2 regions of the Kitasatospora sp. NPDC096077 genome follow, and region 1 is predicted to be linked to the other one. Evidence: riboswitches for the same ligand, from Rfam matches in the RefSeq annotation. Region 1 holds a riboswitch; the other holds the start of a gene.
The links. A riboswitch is a leader RNA that binds a small molecule or an ion and turns the genes downstream of it on or off. The one in region 1 is predicted to bind glycine.
Positions count from the first base shown of each region.

Region 2: linked by a shared signal. The riboswitch ahead of gcvP (aminomethyl-transferring glycine dehydrogenase) and the one ahead of gcvT (glycine cleavage system aminomethyltransferase GcvT) in region 1 are both predicted to bind glycine.

Region 1 is NZ_JBEOSV010000053.1:14,245-17,642, reverse strand. Features, by position in the region: gene ABTZ03_RS32340 (enhanced serine sensitivity protein SseB C-terminal domain-containing protein) at 1-563, opposite strand, end outside; gene ABTZ03_RS32335 (enhanced serine sensitivity protein SseB C-terminal domain-containing protein) at 679-1,485, opposite strand; glycine riboswitch at 1,696-1,800, shown strand; gene gcvT (glycine cleavage system aminomethyltransferase GcvT) at 2,045-3,166, shown strand; gene gcvH (glycine cleavage system protein GcvH) at 3,278-3,398, shown strand, end outside.
Region 2 is NZ_JBEOSV010000008.1:202,091-205,488, reverse strand. Features, by position in the region: gene ABTZ03_RS11250 (PRC and DUF2382 domain-containing protein) at 1-619, opposite strand, end outside; glycine riboswitch at 843-946, shown strand; glycine riboswitch at 948-1,079, shown strand; gene gcvP (aminomethyl-transferring glycine dehydrogenase) at 1,184-3,398, shown strand, end outside.

The DNA.
Region 1 (3,398 bases):
CGCACCCAGGCCCGGCGCAGCGCCCGCACCGCGCGCACCTCACCGGCCTGCCGCTCCAGCACTGCGAAGAACTGCTGGGCGTTCACCTGCGGCTCGCTCAGCTGCAACGGACCGGCCGGCAGCCGGTCCAGGCCCGCGGCGATCCGCCGCAGGTCCGCCCACGGCACCCCGACCCCGCCGCCCGGGGCGTGCGGATTCAGCCACAGGCCCCAGCGGGTGCGGTACAGCGAAGCGGCGATCTCCGGCCCGGAGATGACCTCGTGGGCCCGCGCCCAGCCCGAGGCCGCCAGCTGCTCGGGCGAGGTCACGGCCGGCGCGTAGCCGTGGCCGCTGATCTCCATGTTCCCGTACTGCGCGTCCGGACTGCCCGGGGTGCCGTGCCAGAGCAGCATCCAGACCCGGCCCTCGGCCAGCGCGTGCAGCAGCCGCTCGTACGCGTCGAAGCGCTCCGGCGCGACCTCGCGCAGCACCTGCTCCAACGCGCCCGGATCCGCTCCCGGGCGCCCGGCCGGAGCCTGGCCCCAGGGCCCCGGCACCCCGCCCGCTCCCGTTCCCGCACTCATGCGCCCACCTCGCCGCGCCTCTTTCCTGAACCCGCCGGCCCGTCAGCCGCCTGCACGCACCCTATGGCGCGGCACCGGCCACCGCCACGGCGACGTGCCTGTGATGGAACCCCGCTCACACCCGCGAGTAGAAGGGCATGACCTGGGTGAGCAGCCACTCGACCACCGGGTCGTCGACGAGGTCGAGCAGTACGAGGTGGACGCCGCCCGGCAGCGGCGCGGTTCCCAACGCCCGCCCGAGCGCCTCGTTCACCGCACCCGGGTCGGCCGGGGCCGCCGGGTCCAGCTGGACGCCCACGAACATCACCGTCGGCTCGCCCTCGACGCTGGCCAGCGCCCGGCGCGCGGTCAACACCCCGGGGAGGGCCGACAGTTCCGCCCGGCAGGCGGCCAGGAAGTGCTCCGGGTCCTCGCCCGGCACCGGCTCGCGCAGCGCCACCCGGCCGCCGGCCGGCGCCCCCGGCGCGCTCTCGGTGTGCTCCCAGCGGTCGTCCCGCGGGCCGCGGCGCAGCTCGGCCACGCCCTGCGGCGGCACCGGGATGCCCACCGCCGCCTCGGGGTTGACCGCGATCCCCACCCCCAGCGGCAGCCCGCGGGCGAACTCCCAAGCCGGGGCGACCGCGAAGGCCATCCCGGGCGCCTGCTGGAGGAACACCTCCTGCGAGGAGAACACCGGCACGTACGGGGCCCCGGCCAGCTCGACGGTCGGCAGGTCCAGCCCCTGCCCGCCCGGGTCGCCCCCGGCCGGCAGCGGGATCCACACCTGGCTGCGGGCCAGCACCTCGATCACCCGCGGCGTCGCCCCCGGGTCCCCCAGCGCGGCGGTCAGCACCTGCTCCAGCTCGTTCGCCGGCCACGCACCGCCCGTCGGCGCCGCCTCCGGCCCGCCCCACCCCTGCTGCTGCTCCACCGGGTACCCCATGCGCCGCGATCCGCCCTCGTGCAAGGTCGGCCGCCCACTGCTGCGCCGACGCGGAGAAGTTTAGGGCTCGTGTTCGCCCGCTTGTCCGGTCCCGGTGCTCCCTCGCCCGCGTGTGACCGGGTCCCCTCTCCCCTCGTGCGCGCGGACGTGCCATGATGTGCGCGTCCGACGGCATGCGCCGCGGGCCCCCACAACTCCACACCGGCCGCTCGAACCCGCGCGGGAGAGCCCGGAGTGCCCCTCAGGAGGCACAGCCGGCGCCGAAGGAGCAAGTCCTCCCCGGAATCTCTCAGGCCCCCCTACCGCGCGGGTTAGGCACATCTGGAAAGCGGCGCACGGCCCGGTCGTGCGCCCACCCACGGTGCAAGCCGCCGTCCCGTCCCCGATGCTGGAACCAGCTGGTGCTGGTCACAGCCGAGGGCGGACGGCGGTGAAGCTCTCAGGTCCGACGACAGATGGGGAGACCCACGCCGCCGCATGCCCGCGCGCAGGGTCGGCCCCGAACGGGCCCGGTCCGGCGCGTGCACCCCTGAGTGCCCCGACCGAGGAGTTCCTGGCCATGTCGTCCCTCCGCCTGACCGCGCTCGACGCGCTGCACCGCGCCCTCGGCGCGACCATGACCGACTTCGCCGGCTGGGACATGCCGCTGCGTTACGGCAGCGAGCGCGAGGAGCACCTCGCCGTCCGCACCAAGGCCGGTCTGTTCGACCTCTCGCACATGGGCGAGATCACCGTCACAGGCCCGCAGGCCGGCGAGATGCTGGACCACGCGCTGGTCGGCTTCGTCTCCGCGCTCGGCGAGCTGCGCGCCCGCTACACCATGATCTGCGCCGAGGACGGCGGCATCCTGGACGACCTGATCGTCTACCGGCTGCGCGAGGACGCCTTCCTGGTCGTCGCCAACGCCTCCAACGCCCAGCTGGTCCTGGACGAGCTGATCGCCCGCGCCAAGGGCTTCGACGCCGTCGTCACCGACGACCGCGACACCTACGCGCTGATCGCCGTGCAGGGCCCGGAGGCCACCGCGATCCTGACCGAGAACACCGACGCCGACCTGCCCGGTCTGAAGTACTACGCGATCCTCCCGGCCACGGTGGCCGGCCAGGACGTGCTGCTGGCCCGGACGGGCTACACCGGCGAGGACGGCTTCGAGATCTTCTGCGCCCCGGCCGACGCCGAGTCGGTCTGGCAGGCGCTGACGGCGGCCGGCGAGGGCCGCGGCCTGGTCCCGTGCGGCCTGTCCTGCCGCGACACGCTGCGCCTGGAGGCGGGCATGCCGCTGTACGGGCACGAGCTGTCCACCGACCTGACCCCGTTCGACGCCGGCCTGGGCCGGGTCGTCCGCTTCGACAAGACCACCAACGAGGGCGCCTTCGTCGGCCGCAAGGCGCTGGAGCAGGCCGCCGCCGCGGCCGAGAGCAACCCGCCGAAGGTGCTGGTCGGCCTGGTCTCCGAGGGCAAGCGGGTGCCGCGCGCCGAGTACACCGTGGTCTCCACCGACGGTGCCCCGATCGGCCGGATCACCTCCGGCGCGCCGTCCCCGACGCTGGGCAAGCCGATCGCGATGGCCTACGTGGACGCGGCCCACGCCACCCCGGGCAGCACCGTCGCGGTGGACGTGCGCGGCAAGCACGAGCCGGTCCAGGTCGTGGCGCTGCCGTTCTACAAGCGCGCCCGCTGACCAACCGCCGAGGCCGTCCCGGCCCCGCCGTTTTCCCATCGACGCACGTCGGAGCCGTCCGTGCGGCGGCCCGCTGCGTCGTACCCGCTTCCCATCCTGGAGAATGACGCCATGAGCAACCCCCAGCACCTGCAGTACACCAAGGAGCACGAGTGGCTGACGGCCGCCGACGCCGACGGTGTCTCGACGATCGGCATCACCAAGCACGCCGCCGACGCGCTCGGTGACATCG
Region 2 (3,398 bases), on a different contig from region 1:
CGGTGCCGTTCGGTGCGGGGGCGGCCGCGGTCGGGGCGGGCCGGGGCTTGGTCTCGACGACCGGGGCGGCGGCCTCGGTGATCGCCGGGCCGGCGGCCGTCGGTGCGGGGGTGCTGAGGGTCCGCACGGGGGCCTCCGGGGCGGTGTGGGTGCTGGTGTTCGAGTTGGTGGTCGTCGTCATGGTCGGGCCGGCCTCGGGGGAGTGGAGGGACAGCGGTTTGGCGGCCGCGGCGGCCGAGGTGGTGCCGAAGTCGAGGTCGGGCCGCTCGTCCCGGCCGGTCCGGTCGGCGGACGGGCGGCCGTCCAGCGGGGTGTCGAGGCCGTAGTAGCGGTAGAGCTGGAGCTCCTGGGCGGGCGACAGGTGCTGGCCGACGCCGAAGTCCGGCGAGTCCTTGACCAGCGACTTGTCGTACGGCACCCGGAGCTCGTCGCCGGAGAACTCGCTCGTGGTGAGCGGGACGAAGGCGTCCCGGCCGAAGATGCCGGTCCGGACGGCCGCCCACTCCGGCTGCCCGGTGGCGTCGTCCAGGTACACCTCGTCGACCGTGCCGATCTTGTCTCCGTTGCGGTCGACCGCCTTGTGGCCGATGAGGTCCCGGGGGTCGATGTCGGTCTGCACTCTTTCCTCCAAGCGCTGCGGCTGCGGAACTCCCGCAGGAAAGGCGGCCGGAGCACCCGTTCCGTCCGCCACTTCACACCAAAAGGCATGAAACGGACGGGCGCGAGCGGGGTGCGGCCGGACGGGTTCGCGCTGAGCCGTCCGGGGGACGCGCGTAGACCCGGAGTGACCCGACGCACCCGTGATCGGAAGGCCTCCCGCTGGTACCCTGGGCCCCGACCGCCGAGCCCGCTCGGGAGAGTCCTCGGCAGCGAAAACCGCTGGTCGAGGCGCCGAAGGAGCAACTCCTCCCCGGAATCTCTCAGGCATCCGTACCGTGCGGGATAGGTCACTCTGGAAAGCAGGGCAGGACCGTCGGCGCGGGAGCCGACGGCCACCACCCTCACCGACGGTGCAAGCCGACGGTGCGCCACAGCGCGCCGTGCGGGCGAAGCTCTCAGGTCCCGATGACAGAGGGGGAGGCCTTTCGGGTCCGCCCGCCCAGGTCGGTCCGCTGTCCGCAGCGGCGTTGGCCGGCCGGCGAGCGCACCCCAGCCGGTCCGTGACCAGGAGGCCTCGACCACCATGAACGCCCAGCCGAACGCGGGACGCCCCACCGGCGCCTCGACCCTCACCGAGCTTGAGCTGGCCAGCCCCTTCGAGAACCGCCACATCGGCCCCGACGCCGCCGCGCAGGAGAAGATGCTGGCCTCGGTCGGCTACGGCTCGCTGGACGAGCTCGCCGCCACCGCCGTTCCCGAGGCCATCCGCTCCATCACCGCCCTCGACCTGCCCGCCGGTCGCAGCGAGGCGCAGGTCCTCGCCGAGCTGCGCGAGCTCGCCGCCCGCAACCAGGTGCTCCAGCCGATGATCGGCCTGGGCTACTACGGCACCTTCACCCCGCCGGTGATCCTGCGCAACGTCATGGAGAACCCGGCCTGGTACACCGCGTACACCCCGTACCAGCCGGAGATCTCGCAGGGCCGCCTGGAGGCGCTGCTCAACTTCCAGACCCTGGTCTCCGACCTGACCGGTCTGCCGACCTCCGGCTCCTCGCTGCTGGACGAGGGCACCGCGGCCGCCGAGGCGATGGCGCTGGCCCGTCGCGTCACCAAGGTCAGGGGCGGCGTCTTCCTGGTCGACGTCGAGACCCTGCCGCAGACCGTCGCGGTGATCAACACCCGGGCCGTGCCGACCGGTGTCGAGGTGGTCGTCGCCGACCTGTCCGAGGGCATCCCGGCCGAGATCGCCGAGCGCGGCGTGTTCGGCGTGCTGCTGCAGTACCCGGGCGCCACCGGCGTGGTCCGCGACCTCGCCCCGGTGATCGAGCAGGCCCACGGGCTGGGCGCGGTCGTCGCCGTCGCCGCCGACCTGCTGGCGCTGACCCTGCTCAAGTCCCCGGGCTCGCTGGGCGCCGACATCGCCTGCGGCACCTCGCAGCGCTTCGGCGTGCCGATGGGCTTCGGCGGTCCGCACGCCGGCTACCTCTCGGTGCGCGCCGAGTACGCCCGCTCGCTGCCCGGCCGCCTGGTCGGCGTCTCCGTCGACGCCGACGGCAACCGCGCCTACCGCCTGGCGCTGCAGACCCGCGAGCAGCACATCCGCCGCGAGAAGGCCACCAGCAACATCTGCACCGCCCAGGTGCTGCTCGCCGTGATGGCCTCGATGTACGCGGTCTACCACGGCCCGGACGGCCTGGCCGACATCGCCCGCCGCACCCACCGCTACGCCGCAGCCCTCGCCGAGGGCCTGCGGGCCGGCGGCGTGGAGCTGCTGCACGGCGAGTTCTTCGACACCGTCACCGCCGTCGTCCCGGGCCGCGCCGCCGAGATCGCCGCCGCCGCCCGCGCCAACGGCATCAACGTGCACCAGGACGGCGCGGACCGGATCTCGGTCTCCACCGACGAGACCACCACCCGCGAGCACCTGGCGGGCGTCTGGGCCGCGTTCGGCGTCCACGCGGTCGAGGCCGCCGAGAACGCCGACGCGCTGCCGGCCGCGCTGCTGCGCGAGGACGAGTACCTGACCCACCCGGTCTTCCACAGCCACCGCTCGGAGACCGCCATGCTGCGCTACCTGCGCCGCCTGTCGGACCGGGACTACGCGCTGGACCGCGGCATGATCCCGCTGGGCTCCTGCACCATGAAGCTCAACGCCACCACCGAGATGGAGGCGGTCACCTGGCCGGAGTTCGGCCAGCTGCACCCCTTCGCGCCGGTCGACCAGGCCGCGGGCTACCTGACCCTGATCCGCCAGCTGGAGCAGCAGCTCGTCGAGGTCACCGGCTACGACGCCGTCTCGATCCAGCCGAACGCGGGTTCCCAGGGCGAGTTGGCCGGCCTGCTGGCCGTCCGCGCCTACCACCATGCCAACGGCGACACCCAGCGTGACGTCTGCCTGATCCCGTCCTCGGCGCACGGCACCAACGCCGCCTCCGCGGTGATGGCCGGCATGCGCGTGGTCGTGGTGAAGACCCTGGTCGACGGCGACGTGGACGTCGAGGACCTGAAGGCCAAGATCGAGCAGCACCGCGACAGCCTCTCGGTGCTGATGGTCACCTACCCGTCGACCCACGGCGTGTACGAGACCCAGATCACCGACATCTGCGCCCTGGTGCACGAGGCCGGCGGCCAGGTGTACGTGGACGGCGCCAACCTGAACGCCCTGGTCGGCCTGGCCAAGCCGGGCAAGTTCGGCGCGGACGTCTCGCACCTCAACCTGCACAAGACCTTCTGCATCCCGCACGGCGGCGGCGGCCCGGGCGTCGGCCCGGTCGCGGTGCGCGCCCACCTGGCGCCGT